Regions from separate parts of the Nonomuraea sp. B19D2 genome, predicted to be linked through region 1. Evidence: riboswitches for the same ligand, from Rfam matches in the RefSeq annotation. Region 1 holds a riboswitch; each other region holds the start of a gene.
What was found. A riboswitch is a leader RNA that binds a small molecule or an ion and turns the genes downstream of it on or off. The one in region 1 is predicted to bind S-adenosylmethionine.

Region 1 (4,855 bases):
ACCCCCTGTCGGAAGAGATGAGGAGAGGGGTTCCATCGCATGGCAGCGGGCGCCGCGTCCCCTCATCCAGGACCGACGCCCGCGCGGATGTGACCTCTTGGAGGTGCGCCGGCTGGCTGCTCGCCGACCGGCCAGCCGGAGTGACAGCCCGGGCCGGACGAGCGCCGGCCCGGGTTTGTCGCGTTGTCAGTGGTGGCTCGGCACGTAGGCGTGAGCACCGCCCTTGCAGCCGGCGAACGCGATGCCGATGACGGCCACGGCGTTGCCGCAGACGTTGATCGGGATGGCGATCGGAGCGTGCACCTGGTTGCCGCCGAGCACGCTGCCGTCGCCGCTGGTGATGTCGGCGTGCGCCGGGGCCGCGAGCGACAGCATGGCGAAGGCTCCTGCGACGACCATGACCTTCTTCAGCACGGGGGTTCCTCTCAGTTGCGCGGCCTGGGCCGCTGGGGTGCTCTGCTCGGGAGCGAAGGGCTCCGCCAAATGAGGGTTGGCGGAACGCGATCACTCGATGACGAAGGGTAAAGCTACTGCAAGTCGGCGACAATGAGTAGTCGTTTGATAGCGATGCGTATCAACAAGAAATCATGAGATAGTCCAGAGCATGTGGCTCACCTGGCGCGCCGCGACGGAGCGTGCGCTGTACGGCGAGGAGGGCTTCTACCTTCGCGAGCGCCCTTCGGGCCACTTCCGCACCTCGGTCAGCGCCTCCGCGGCGTTCGCCGACGCGGTGCTGGGGCTGCTGGCGGAGGTGGACGCCGAGCTCGGCGGCCCGGACGTGCTCGACCTGGTCGACATCGGCGCGGGCGAGGGCACGCTGGTCACCCAGGTGCTCGCCGCCGCCGAGCCCAGGCTGCGCGACCGGCTCCGCGTCACCGCCGTCGACCTCTCCCCCAGGCCAGAGGGACTGCCCGAGCGCGTCGCCTGGCGGCGGAGCCTGCCCACCGGCATCACCGGCCTGGCCATCGCCAACGAGTGGCTCGACAACATCCCGCTCGACGTGGCCGAGCAGACCGCCGACGGGCCGCGCCTCGTCATGGTCAACGTCCACACGGGCGAGGAGCGCCTCGGCGGGCCGCTGCGTCCCGCCGACCGCGCCTGGCTCGACCGGTGGTGGCCGCTGTCCCGCGTGGGCTCGCGCGCGGAGATCGGCCGGCCCCGCGATGAGGCATGGGCCGCTGTCCTGGTACGTCTCAACCGCGGCCGGGCGATTGCCATCGATTATGCACATGCTGTGGATAACCGGCCGCTCTGTGGCACGTTGACCGGTTACCGCGACGGCGCGGTCGTTGCCCCGATCCCCGACGGGACCTGCGATATCACGGCTCACGTGGCCCTCGACGCGTGCGCGGAGGCCGGGCGGCGAGCCGGTGCGATATCCACAACCTTGTCCACACAGCGTGCGGCGCTGAAGGCGTTGGGGATCACCGGCACCCGGCCGCCCATCGACCTGGCCCACACCGATCCGCGGGGCTATGTCCGGGCCCTGGCCCGGGCCTCGGAGGAGGGCGAGCTGATCGATCCGGCCGGCCTCGGCGGCTTCGGCTGGCTCAGCCAGCGGCGCTGACCTCCAGGGACTCCAGCCCTCGGATGATGTAGCCGGGCTTCCAGGCGGGCTCCTGCCGCAGCTCCAGCTTGTTCGCCCGGGCCAGCAGCGCGCCGAACGACTCCATGAGCTCGATGCGGGCCAGCGGCGCCCCCAGGCAGAAGTGGATGCCGGCCCCGAAGGAGATGTGCGGATTGTCCGCGCGCCCCACGTCGAGCCGGTCCGGCTCCTCGAACACCGCCTGGTCACGGTTGGCCGAGCCGAACAGCAGCGCCACCTCCGACCCACGCGGGATCTCCACGCCGTGCACCTCGATGTCCTCCAGCACCCAGCGCTCGAACATCTGCAGCGGCGTGTCCCAGCGCATCAGCTCCTCGACGGCTGTGGGCAGCAGCGAGCGGTCCTCGCGCAGCCGTGCCAGCTCGGCGGGGTTCCTGAACAGGGACCACCAGCCGTTGCCTGTCACGTTCACGGTGGCCTCGTGGCCGGCGTTGAGCAGCAGCACACACGTGCCGACCAGCTCGTCCTCGGTCAGCTCTTCGATCGCCGCCAGCGCGCTGACCAGGTCCTCGCCCGGGGTCCGGCGCCGCTGCGCGGCGAGGGTCTTGAGGTAGCCGGCGAACTCCGACGCCGCGCGTACCGCCGCGTGCTGGGCGTCCGGCGTCGGGTTGAGCTCGTACATGCCGCAGATGTCCGCCGACCAGGGGCGCAGCAGGTGGCGGTCCTGCTCGGGGATGCCGAGCATCTCCGCGATCACCGTCACCGGGAGCGGCTCGGCCACCTCGGCGATCAGGTCGCCGCCGCCCTTCTCCACGAACGCGTCCACCAGGCCCTCGGCGACGGCGCGCACCCGGGGCCGCAGGGACTCGACCATGCGGGGCGTGAACGCCTTGGAGACCAGCCGGCGCAGCCTGGTGTGCACCGGCGGCTCCACGTCCAGCATGCCCGCCCTGATCACCCGCCAGAACGGCTCGTGGGACTCCGGCTCCGGCGGCCTGCCGAACTCCTCATGGGTGGCCACGTGCAGGTAGGACCTGCCCAGGCGGCGGTCCCTGAGCAGGGCGTTCACGTCGGCGTGGCGTGAGATCAGCCACTGGTTCGTCGGCTCGAAGTAGCTGACGGGCGACTCGCGCCTCAGCTCGTCGTACACGTCGTACGGGTAGGCCACGAAATCCGGATCCCAAGGGTCAAAGCGCACTATTCCATACTAGAAGCCGAATCCTCCTGCTCCTGGTGGACGCGCTTGCTGCGCATCCGGATGTTCAGCAGCTCGACGACGAGCGAGAACGCCATGGCGAAGTAGATGTAGCCCTTGGGGATGTGCTGGCCGAAGCCCTCGGCGATGAGCACCACGCCGATCAGCACCAGGAACGACAGCGCCAGCATCTTGATGCTCGGGTGCCGGTCCACGAACCTGCTGATCGGCCCCGAGGCGAACAGCATCACCAGCACGGACACCACGACCGCCGCGATCATCACAGGGAGCTGGTCCACCATTCCGACTGCGGTGATGACGGAGTCGAGCGAGAACACGATGTCCAGCACCATGATCTGCAGGATCACCGAGGTGAAGGAGGCGGCGGCGGCCTTCTTGCCGTCCCCGCCCGCGGGGCCGTCCATGCTGTGGCTGATCTCGGTGACGCTCTTGCCCAGCAGGAACAGGCCGCCGAGCAGCAGGATCAGGTCGCGTCCCGATATGTCGTGGCCGAAGACGGCGAACAACGGCTCGGTGAGCTGCACCACCCACGACAGGCCGAGCAGCAGGAGCAGGCGGCTGATCAGGGCCGCGCCCAGACCCAGCACGCGGGCTCTGTCGCGCTGTTCCGGGGGTAGCTTCCCGGCCAGGATGGAGATGAAGATGATGTTGTCGATGCCCAACACGATCTCCAGGGCGACCAGGGTGAAGAAGCCGATCCAGATCTGCGGGTCGGTCACCCAGTCCAACATTCTGCGCACCTCCATGACTACGTGGGCGGGGGTTTCCGGTAGCAACGAGTAACGCGCCACAGAAGTTCGCCGACTTGCGATCGAAGGAGGGGTTTGAGTTATAGTGCCCGTCGTAGGTCATGAGTGCCAGCGACAAGCCCCGGCTAGCTGGCCGGCAACCCTCGCGTCCGCGGCGGGGTGCCCCGGGTGAAGACCTGGTCCGTCACGAGGTGTGGCGGGCAAGCGCGGGCTCTGTGGCTGCTTCCAGGGGTCCGATGACCCTGAGGGAGATGTGCCGTGTCCACGCTGACGATCTTCAACTCCATCCCCGCCCAGCCCGTCGAGGCGGCTCCCACGGCCACGAGCAGGCCCATTCCCACCGTGCTCGGGGCCGATCTCGAGGTGCCGGTCAAGGGCGGAAGGCTCGTCGGCTACGCCAACCTCGACTACGCCGCCAGCGCGCCCTGTCTCGAGCCGGTCAGCGCCGCCGTCACCGCCGCGCTCCCGGCCTACTCCAGCGTCCACCGGGGCGCGGGCTACGCCTCCCAGCTGACCACCGCCCGCTACGAGCAGGCCCGCCACACGGTCAGGGCGTTCGTCGGCGCCCGCCCGGACGACGCCGTGATCTTCACCCGCAACACCACCGACGCCACGAACCTCCTGGCCGGCTGCCTGCCCGCCGGCACCACCACCGTGGTCTTCGACACCGAGCACCACGCCTCGCTCCTGCCCTGGAAGAAGTCCGTACGGCTGGCGCCGCCCGCCTTCCCCGGCGAGGCCGTCCGCGCCGCCGACGAGGCGCTGGCCGGGATCGACGGGCCGAAGCTGCTCGTGGTCACCGCCGCCTCGAACGTCACCGGCGAGCTCTGGCCCATCGCCGCCCTGGCCCACATCGCGCACCGGCACGGGGCCCGCATCCTGGTGGACGCCGCCCAGCTCGTACCGCACCGGCAGCTCAACCTGACCGCGCTCGACCTCGACTACGTGGCCTTCTCCGGGCACAAGCTGTACGCGCCGTTCGGCGCCGGGGTGCTGGTCGGGCGGCGGGACTGGCTCGCGCAGGGTGAGCCGTACCTCAAGGGCGGGGGCGCGGTGCGCTCCGTGGGGGACGACACCGAGTGGCACGACGACCCCGAGCCGCGGCACGAGGCCGGCACCCCGAACGTGCTGGGCGCCATCGCGCTGGCCGCGGCCTGCGACGCGCTCACGGCCACCGGCTGGACCGCGCTGGTGCACGAGGAGGAGCGGCTGATCGCCCGGCTGCGGTCCGGGCTGGCCGCGATCGAGGGCGTGCGTGAGCTGTCGCTGTGGGGGGATGACCACCCGCGCGTCGGCATCGTGTCGTTCACCGTGGACGGCTACTCGGCCCGCGAGGTGGCCGAG
Region 2 (4,855 bases), on a different contig from region 1:
CGCCCGTGCGATCGCCTCCATCTGCCGCCGGCTCGACGGCATCCCGCTGGCCCTGGAGCTGGCCTCGACCCGGGTCCGGGTCCTCGGCGTGAATGAGCTGGCCGAACGTCTCGACGATCGGTTCCGGCTGCTCACCGGCGGTCATCGGGGCGCTCCGGCACGACAGCAGACCCTGCGCGCGATGATCGACTGGAGCTGGGAACTGCTCACCGCGGCCGAGCAGGCGGTGCTGCGCCGGCTCGCCGTCCACTCCGATGGCTGCACTTTGGAGGCGGCAGAGGCGGTCTGCGCCGGAGCCGGTGTCAAGCCCGCCGAGGTCCTGGACCTGCTGACCCGTCTGGTCGACCGTTCCCTCGTGCTGGTCGCCCACGAGGCCGACGGCACCCGGTACCGGCTGCTGGAGTCGGTCTCGGCGTACCTGTTGGAGCGGCTGCGGGACACCGAGTACGCGCGGGTACGGCACGCTCATGCGTCCTACTACGCGGCGTTCGCCGAGCGGGCCGACTCCTTTCTGCGCGGCGCCGAGCAGCGACACTGGCTGCGGCGCCTGGACGCCGAGACCGCCAATATCCGCAGCGCGCTCGACTGCGCCGCCGCCGACGGCGACGGTCGCCTGATGCGGCGGCTTGTTCACGCGATGGCCTGGTACTGGTTCCTGCGCGGCCGCCTCACCGAGGCCAACCGCTACCTCGCCACGGCCCTCGCCCTACCCGAGGATCCCCCCGGACGCGGCGAGGACGAGACGGACTCCGTGGCCTACCCGGCGCCGGAACGGTCGGGCACCGTGGCCTGGCACACTGGGGTGAGCCTGCTGTCCGGTGCCCCGGACGGACCGGCGCGCCACAGCCAGGCCGTCGTAGAGGTGTACGAGGGCATCCGCGACCCCCATGGGCGGGTCAGGGCGGGCTGGCTGCTCGCTTACGCGGTCACCCGGTTCGGCGACTTCACCGTCGGCGAGGAACTGCTCAACCGGGTATTGGCCGAGTCCCGTGCGCTCGGCGACCGCTGGGGACTCGCCGCGGGGCTGAGCACCCGGGGCATGCAGACGTACGTGTGCGGCGATCTGAAGGCTTCCCGGCGAGAGGCCGAGGAGAGTCTCAAGCTCTTCCACGAGGCCGGTGACCGATGGGGGCAGCTGCAGGCCACGGCCGTGCTGGGGCGGCTCGCGGAGATCGAGGGCGACTATCCGCGGGCCGCCCGCCTGCACCAGGAGGGGCTGCGGATGGCCGAGGAACTGGGGCTGTGGACCGACGCCTCGATGCGCTGGTCCGAGCTCGGCAGGATCGCCCTGCTCACCGACGACCACGCCGGGGCCGAGGAGTTCCACGAGCGGGCCAGGCGCCTTGCCATCGAGCAGGGAGACCGGCCGGCCGAGGAGTTCGCCGAGCTCGGGCTCGCCCTGGGGGCGCGCCGGCAGGACCGGCTCGACCGGGCGGAGTCGTATCTGCGCCGCTGGCTGGAGTGGAACCGGCAGTTCGACGCGGAGTACGGGTCGGCCCTGATCCTGGCCGCGCTCGGCTTCGTCGCGGAGCTGCGCGGGGACGCCGAGACGGCGCTGGCGCTGCACCTGGAAGGGCTGACCGCCGCCCGGGACACCGGCGATCCGCGGGCTCTCGCCCTGGCCCTGGAGGAACTCGCCGGGGCGAGCGCCCTCGCCGGTCAACCCCTGCGGGCCGCGCGCCTGCTCGGTGCGGCGTCCGCGGCCCGCGCCTCGGTGGACGCGCCGCTGCCGGCTGCCGAACGCGGTGACGTGGACCGGATCACCACGGCGCTACGCGCGGCGCTGGGGGAAGCGGGCTTCGAAGCCGGGTTCGAGCAGGGCTACTACGCGGATGAGACGCTTACCGTCGCCGGTGCCCGGTCCTCACGATCGCCCTGCCGCTGTGGATCAAGCGCGCGGGCCGACATCCCCGACGTCACGATCGCGATCGTCCTCGACGCGAGCACCGTCGGCGCCGTCCTTTTCCAGGTGCGCGTCTGCAGGCGGGCCGAGCCCTCGACGGGCGCCGCCACCGCCGCCCACCGGGCAACTCCTCCGGCGCCGTCATCTCGCACCTCCGCCTGCCGGCAGCGGCCCGGGCGGCCGTCCCGCATCCTGTAGCCGCTGAGGGCGCCTACAGGAGCGATGGACCGGATGATGTACCAGTTCCGCGCGCCGAGCAGATCCGCGATCCGACCGGCACCGAGTTCCGTTTGACGGCATGCGTCCCGACCTGGCAAGATCTCCGCCCGGTCAATCATCCAGAGGACTCGAGGGACCTGGCCCTGCGACGGTCCGGCAACCTCCCCGGCGGGAGTCGGCGGGAAAGGTGCCAATGCCAGGAGACGATGAGGGAGTCTCGATGGGCATGCGGCTCGATGTTCCTGTGCTGACCGGCGATCTGGTACGGCTGGAGCCGCTGGCAATGCGGCACGTGGCGGATCTGGCGGAGGCCGCCGAGGAGGAACGGTCGTCCTACGGCTTCACGCTGGTGCCCCGCGCGCAGGCGATGAAGGACTATGTGGCAGCCCAGCTCGCGCGCGATGGGCTGACCCCCTTCGGGCAGGTCCGGGTGACCGACGGTAGAACGGTGGGTTGCACCGCGCTGTGGGATCCCCGCACCTGGCCGGACCGGCCCGGCCTGCGGGCGATCGAGATCGGTTTCACCTGGCTTGCCGCCTCAGCGCAGGGCACCGGGATCAACGCCGAGGCCAAGCTGCTGCTGATGACGTATGCGTTCGAGACGCTCGGCGTCGCCCGCGTCGACCTGAAGACCGATGCCCGTAACCTCCGCTGCCGCCGCGCGCTCCAACGACTTGGCATCCCCTTCGAGGGCGTCCTGCGCTCCTGGTCCATGTCGTGGGCGCCCGGCGAGGAGGGCAGGCTTCGCGACTCAGCCATGTTCGCCGTGACCGCCACCGACTGGCCGGCAGTGAGAGCGGCATTGCGCACCCGGCTCACCGCCGCCGGCTCCCGGTAACCGACCATGCAGAACCCAGCGTAGGGCGAAAGCTGGAAGCCAGCCCGGGTGTGCACCGGCCGTCGACGGGCCGCCGCCATGGCCCGGTTCGCGCCCTTGCCGCCGGGAACGGTGCGGAACGCCCGCCCGGGTGATGATCTCTCCCGGAGCCGGCGCCCTGGAGGCGCAAGCCACCAGATCCATGTTGGCACTGCCGAAAACGCTGATCATTGGCTTTCCAGGGGCTGGTCTTTGACAGGGGAGCCGCCGGGCCGGGCGACGGTGTCCGCACGACCGGACCGCCGATCGTGTGCGATGGGGTGGAGGCGAGGGTGGCTCAGGTCGGTGCGCCGCCGTCGTGAGAGGTGAAGACGTCGAGAAGCAGCTCCGCCAGGAGCTTGGCGTCTGCGCCGAAGGCAACGTCTCCGTAAGCGGAAAGGTGGCCATTGACAGTGGAACAGATGGAGACGCATGACCACTGCTGGTGGCGGCCAGGCTGGCACCACGGCCGCTCGTTCTACACCTGGCACATCCTCGTGGAAGATCAGCCAGCCATCCGTGAGTTCGCGGAGCCGAGCCGCGTGGCGTCGCACTTTCCGGCGATGAGGTCGCGCTCTTCGTCCAGGATTGTCCAGTGCTCGACCAGCTCGTCGATGTGTATCGGGGAGTGTTTCATGACCGCGGGTTGAGGAGCCTGCGGACAGCCGTTGGCGGTACCCGCGAGTAACTTAGCTGGATACTTCGGAAGGATGAGTTGCGTCGGCTGGCTGAAGCCGTTGAGCCCGATAGTCTGTCTTCGGGACACATGCCGAGAAGGCTACCCCTTGCCGCCTTCCCTCTTCCATGCGCCGCACTTGTGGCCGGCCACGCCGTACCTGTAGACGCAGATGCGGACCGAGTTGTTTTTGTTGGGAAGCGACTTGGTGATGACCAGGTACTTCTTCGTGTGGGGAATTCGGCCGACCTTGAAGGGGCCGCACTTTCGGCCTGTCTTGCTCTCCAGGTAGACACGTATCCGCTTGTCACGGGTCACGACTCTTGCGTACGAGTAGTCCGAGGGCTGCCATTGCCGGAAGTCGACGGTGGTGGACTTGTATTTGAAGCTGTACGGCGGGTTTACGTACTTACTCCACGGAACGGTGGGGCTTACGCAACCGGCTGTCTGTACGTGATTCGACACCATGTTGGGCTCTGCCTGAGCGGGTGCGGAAGTGGTGAGGATGGCTGGAGAACTCGGCACCGTACCGACGAGTGCCCCGAGCGGCGCGACTCCGCCGCCGGACGGCCAGTCTTCCTTGAGCGGCGCGACCCCGCCACCGGGCGGCCAGACGGTCGCGGCGGTGGCAGTCCCGGGTGCGAGCACGGACAATCCTCCGATGAGCAGCCCGAGCGCGGCGAGCCGCTTCCCCTGTCGTTGCATGAACGGTTCCCCTTTGATCACGAGATGATCCCTTTTCTGGGGGTGCAGTGACAGTTCACCGGTCTGGGACGCTTCGTGTCAGCATGTTTCGTATGGGAGGAAAACATCGAGTTCGCGACCGTGCACGTGGTTCATCCGGCGGCTGGGCGCGAATGAACTCGGCGCCGAGCCGGGTCGCCTGGTGCAGCATCAGGTTGCCTTGCCGCTCGCTCTCGCTCTCGGCGTCGCACGCCATCCGCTCGGCGACACGCTTGGCCTCTTGCGGCCTGCTCACGCTCGCGGGCCGCATTCTCGGCGCGACGGGCGGCACGATCGCCTAGCTGTGGACCCGGGGAGCACAGCATGGCCGCGCTCACGTAGCGCGATCAGATCCAGTATGCGGGCTCTTCGCGATTGAGCGGGCCAGCGTTGCCAGGTGATCACGGTTAGTGATCGCGAGGGATGACGGTGCGTGACCGGTGAAGTGATCGCCCTGAAACGAGAAGCACCCGTGGTG
Region 3 (4,855 bases), on a different contig from region 1:
CGATCTCCCAGTGCGCGCCCTCGGCCAGCCGCCCGCCCTGGTGGGCGCCCCAGACCGACACCTTCACCACCGTCGACACGCCGGCGGCCCGCGCCGCGTCGATGGCCGCCTTCTGCTGGCGGATCATCGGCTGCTCCCCCTCCACCGGCTGGGCACCGCCCGCGTTGAGGAACAGCCGGTCCACGCCGTCCATGGCGGCGACCAGCGAGTCGGGCTCGTCGAAGTCCCCGACCACGACGTCACAGCCGAGGGCCCGCCCCTTGGCCCCGTCGCGGACCAGCGCCTTGAAGGCCACCCCCTGGTCGAGGAGAAGGCGCACGAGATGCGTGCCGATGGATCCGGTGGCTCCGGTGACCAAGATCATGAGCAGTCCTTCCGATAAGATGAGGTTACCTCGAGAACACTATATCGAGGCTACCTCGAATTAATGGGGACGCCCGCATGACCACCACCCGCCGGCCCCGCGCCGACGCCCGCCGCAACTACGAGCGCCTCCTGGCCGAGGCCGACGCCGCGTTCAAGGAACGCGGCGTCGACTCCAGCCTGGAGAGCATCGCCCGCCGCGCCGGCGTGGCCATCGGCACGCTCTACGGCCATTTCCCCAACCGCCGCGCCCTGGTCGGCGCGCTGCTGCGAGAGCGCAACGAGGCCCTGTTCGAGCTGGGCGACCGGCTCCTGGCCGACTCGGCGCCGGACGACCGGCTCCCGGCCGGCTCGGCGCCGGGCACGCCGGGCGGCCGGTCCCCGGCCGGCTCGGCGCTGGCCGCCTGGGTACGCGCGGCGACCGCGCACGCCGCCACCTACAGCGGGCTGGCCTCCCTGCTGGCGGACGGCCTGGACGACGAGGCGTCGGAGCTGCACGACTCGTGCCTGCGCATGGCGGAGATCGGCGAACGGCTGGTCGCGCGGGCGCGCGAATCCGGCGCCGTACGTCCCGACGCGACCGGCGCGGACGTGACCGCGCTCACCTCCGCCGCCGCCTGGCTCCACGAGCACGTGTCACCTGCCGCGGCCGACCGCCTCATCACCGTCACCCTGGACGGCCTGGCCGCCCACTCTTAGCCGCCGGCGGCCACCTGCCCTCGTGGCGCATCCGGTAAGCCGGAATTCCCGATGCCACGGCACCGCTCACGGCCGTGATGTCGCGGCCGGGAGTTTCGCCGTTCGTTCGGGCGCCCGACCCACGAACCGGCAGGTGAACGCGCGGCTCGCCCGCATGCGCCGCCGTGCCGATGCCGGCTTCAAGGGTCGACCGGCTCGCGCTCCAGGGGCCTGGCCCACCCGGCTTCGCCCCCGCCTCCGGCCGCCGAAGCGGTGCGCCTGCCGGCGTACAGGCTGGTGAGCGTGACGGTGAGCAGGACCGCGATGATGACGCCGAGCGAGGCGAGGGTGGGGATCTGCGGGACCCACGCCCACAGGCCGTGCGCCCAGTGGAGGACCAGCTTGACCCCGATGAACGCCAGGATGACGGCCAGGCCGTGGTTGAGATGGCGCAGCTTGGTCAGCACGTCCCGCAGCACGAAGTACAGCGCCCGCAGGCCCAGCAGCGCGAAGGCGTTGGTGGCGAAGACCAGGAAGGGGTCATCCGTCACCCCGTACACGGCGGGCACCGAGTCGACGGCGAAGACGATGTCGGTAGCGAACACCGCCACGGTCGCCAGGGCCAGCGGGGTGAGCGCCGGCCGGCCCCGCTCGCGCACCACCAGCCGGAACCCGCGGTAGTCGCCGGTGACCGGGATGAAGCGGCGCAGCAGCCGGACGCTGCGCATGGAGTCGATGTCGACCTGCTGGTCGTCCCCCTTCAGCACCTTGGCCGCGGTGACGATCAGGACCACCCCGAACAGCAGGAACGCCCACGTGCCGCTCTGCAGCGCCGCGGCGCCCAGCGCGATGAAGACCGCCCGCAGCACCAGCGCCCCGACGATCCCGTACAGCAGCACCCGCTGGGCCAGCTCGTGCGGCACCGCGAACGCCGACAGCAGCAACATGAACACGAACAGGTTGTCCACCGACAGCGACTTCTCCACCACGTACCCGGTGAAGAACTCGACCGCCACCCCGGTGCCGAAGGCGCCCCACAGGTAGGCGCAGAAGCCCACCGGCAGCACCAGGTAGAAGACCGACCAGGCCAGTGCCTCGCGCATGCCTACCTCGTGCGGGCGCCGCGTCAGCACGATGTCGAGCGCCAGCAGCAGGACCAGGGCGGCCACGGTGATCGACCACAGTGCGGGTGAGGCGATCGTGCCCTGATCGGGCGCAGCCAGAGATGTCCCCGGGGACATGAAACCTCCTCGAACGTGCTGAGCCGTTCGAGGTCTCCTTCACCCGGGGTGTGGGTGGCCGTCCGGGGATGCCAGGTGGTGTCCGTACTGACCGGATCGACGCTTGGGAAGTACTCCCCTCGTCTGGCCCAGAGTAGGACAAATCCGGCCAGCGAGCCACTGTGCGTCGGCGCGGATGGCGGCCAGACGCTGCTCGGCGTCACCTTCGACGGCCTCGCCGTCGCCGAGCCGGACACAAGTGCCGTGGAGCATGGGAATGTCGAGCGGTACGCTCATCGGATCTCACCTCATCGATCCTGGCAGTGGCACCTTTCCTGTCAGGGCAGGTTGCCGGACCGTCGCAGGGCCAGGTCCCTCGGGTCCTCTGGATGATGGCGAGATCCGATCGTCCGTTCCCAGCGGGGAGCGTCAGACCAGGGGCCGCCGAGCAGTTCCCAGGCGGCCCGCCGATCTACTGGTTAGCAAATGCCCCACACCGGGGACCAGAGCTTGTTGTAGTAGCGCGTGCCCTTGTAGTAGATCCTGAGGCCGCAGGGCTTGCGCGAGCTGCCCCCCTCCCAGGTACGCGTCTTCCCGACCTTGATCCGCTTGTAGCCGGAGTCGGGCCCGGTCTGGATCATGTTGACACTGACGGTGCTGCTGCAGCCGTTCTTCACCCTCAGGTACCGCGTGTTGCCCTTCACCCACGTCGTGTGGGTGACACACCTCAGCTTCGCGTCGGCGCTGGTGGCTGCGCTGGCCGCGGGTACGCCGGTGACGAGCGTGCCCGCGATTCCCGTCATCAGTGCAGCGGCTACCAGTTTCTTTCGCATACTTCCTCATTGCCTTATCTTTGGGGATAAAAGCCGCCCAAGACCCTAACACGCATCGCGATCATATGGTTACCCGCCGAGTGCGCCCCGGGGCGACGAACGCGGGAGCGCGAAGAACATCCGGCTGGTCGCGGCCCGGCGGCGCCGGTCCTCGCGGCGGAAGCCGTCGTCCATGGCCGGTCCTTCACGTAGCGTCCGCACTTCGAGACAGCGAGTGCACCTTGCTCTTGCCATGATCGGCGCTATGCGTGATGCTTGCAGACCTCTTGAGCGAATCGGCCGAAAGCTCCCAGAGCGCGTCACTCGTGCCGTGACATATGCAGCGGCGTCGCGAAGGGAGCGGCAACCAGAGAGGTAGTTCACCCCGTGATCCACGGCCCGTGGTCCCAGCAGCCCGCAGAAACGCTGGAGTCGATGTCCGTTGAACCGCTGCTGACCAGGGACTACGACGCGGACCCCGCACTCGTCCACGAACGCCTGCGCGGCAGGTACGGCCCGGTGGCCCCGCTCGAGCTCCTCGGGATGCCGGTGTGGTTCGTTCTCGGCTACGAGGAGGTGCTCAACGTCCTGCAGAACAAGGGCGGCATCTGGAGCAAGGACGTGGACAGGTGGCGGGCGAACGTGGAGGGCCGGATCCCGGCGGACTGGCCCCTGCTGCCCGTCTTCCAGATCAACAACTCGTCGTTCTCGGAGGGCGCCGCGCAGCGCCGGTTGAGGGCCGCGTGGACGCAGGCGCTCGCGCCGTTCCAGGACCACTCCAACCCCCAGGCCCAGCTGCTCGAGCAGGCCATCGCACAGTACGCCGACGACCTCATCGGCGTCCTGGCGGAAGGCGGCTCCACGGGGTTCGCGGACCTGGCGGCACAGTACGCGCGGCCACTCCCGCTGATGGTCGCCAACCGCATGCTCGGCTTCACCGCCGCACGCGGCGAGGAGGTGGTCATGGACATCTGGCGGATGGTCGACGCCGGTCCGGACGCGGCAGCGGCGTTCGGGCGCCTGTACGAGGCCATGACGGAGCTCGCCGCCGCCAAGCGGGAGCGCCCTGGAGACGACCTGCCCTCCTACATGATCAGCGCCCAACCGGACCTCACGCTGGACGAGCTGGCCCGCGAGCTGTTCATGCTGCCCGGACTGCTCGACTTCACCGCCAGCCTGGTCTGCAACGTGGTCGTCGAGGTCGTCTCCAACCCCGATGTGCGGGCGAGCCTGTCGGTCGGCGCGATCGACGAGACGGTGAACCGGGTCGCCCTGCTCAACCCGCCCATGGCCAACCTCACGTTCCGCTTCCCGAGGGCGGACGTCAAGATGGGGAACTACACGATCGCCGCGGGTGATCCGGTGATGCTCTCCGTCGCGGGCGCCCACGCCGATCCGCGGTTCGCGGGGGCGCTCGATCGGCAGGCCATCCGCAGCACCCGGGCCCACCTGGCCTGGGGCGCGGGGCCGTACAGCTGCCTGGGCCAGCGGCTGGCGGTCCAGATCACCACGATCGCCGTGCGCCGGCTCTTCGCCCGGCTCTCCAAGGTGAAGCTGGCGCTCCCGTCCGACCAGCTGCCATGGCGCCCCTCTCCGTTCATGCGGGCGCTGCGTTCCCTGCCCGTCCAGTACGAGCTCGCCGAGATCTACGTACCGGCCGGGGGCGGCGGCTTCGACGGCGACGCGCTCGCGGCGCAGCCGGCGCCGGCGGATGAGGCCGGGCAGGCGTCGTCCCGTTCCGGGTTGTGGGGCTTCCTGCGCGCGCTGCGTCGCGGGCGATGA

Region 2: another riboswitch for S-adenosylmethionine. It lies ahead of ABN273_RS56370 (GNAT family N-acetyltransferase); the one in region 1 lies ahead of ABN273_RS05210 (aminotransferase class V-fold PLP-dependent enzyme).
Region 3: another riboswitch for S-adenosylmethionine. It lies ahead of ABN273_RS41470 (TerC/Alx family metal homeostasis membrane protein); the one in region 1 lies ahead of ABN273_RS05210 (aminotransferase class V-fold PLP-dependent enzyme).

What each region holds. Positions count from the first base shown of each region.
Region 1 is NZ_JBEFAK010000002.1:329,816-334,670, forward strand. It holds gene ABN273_RS05190 (chaplin family protein) at 187-414, opposite strand; gene ABN273_RS05195 (SAM-dependent methyltransferase) at 605-1,567, shown strand; gene ABN273_RS05200 (cytochrome P450) at 1,551-2,744, opposite strand; gene ABN273_RS05205 (TerC family protein) at 2,744-3,493, opposite strand; SAM riboswitch class IV at 3,609-3,724, shown strand; gene ABN273_RS05210 (aminotransferase class V-fold PLP-dependent enzyme) at 3,779-4,855, shown strand, end outside.
Region 2 is NZ_JBEFAK010000080.1:22,719-27,573, forward strand. It holds gene ABN273_RS56365 (ATP-binding protein) at 1-2,101, shown strand, start outside; SAM riboswitch class I at 2,235-2,335, shown strand; gene ABN273_RS56370 (GNAT family N-acetyltransferase) at 2,343-2,960, shown strand; gene ABN273_RS56375 (hypothetical protein) at 3,484-3,615, opposite strand; gene ABN273_RS56380 (hypothetical protein) at 3,757-4,380, opposite strand.
Region 3 is NZ_JBEFAK010000033.1:57,217-62,071, forward strand. It holds gene ABN273_RS41460 (NmrA family NAD(P)-binding protein) at 1-364, opposite strand, end outside; gene ABN273_RS41465 (TetR/AcrR family transcriptional regulator) at 442-1,062, shown strand; gene ABN273_RS41470 (TerC/Alx family metal homeostasis membrane protein) at 1,242-2,282, opposite strand; SAM riboswitch class I at 2,567-2,657, opposite strand; gene ABN273_RS41475 (hypothetical protein) at 2,741-3,094, opposite strand; gene ABN273_RS41480 (cytochrome P450 family protein) at 3,509-4,855, shown strand.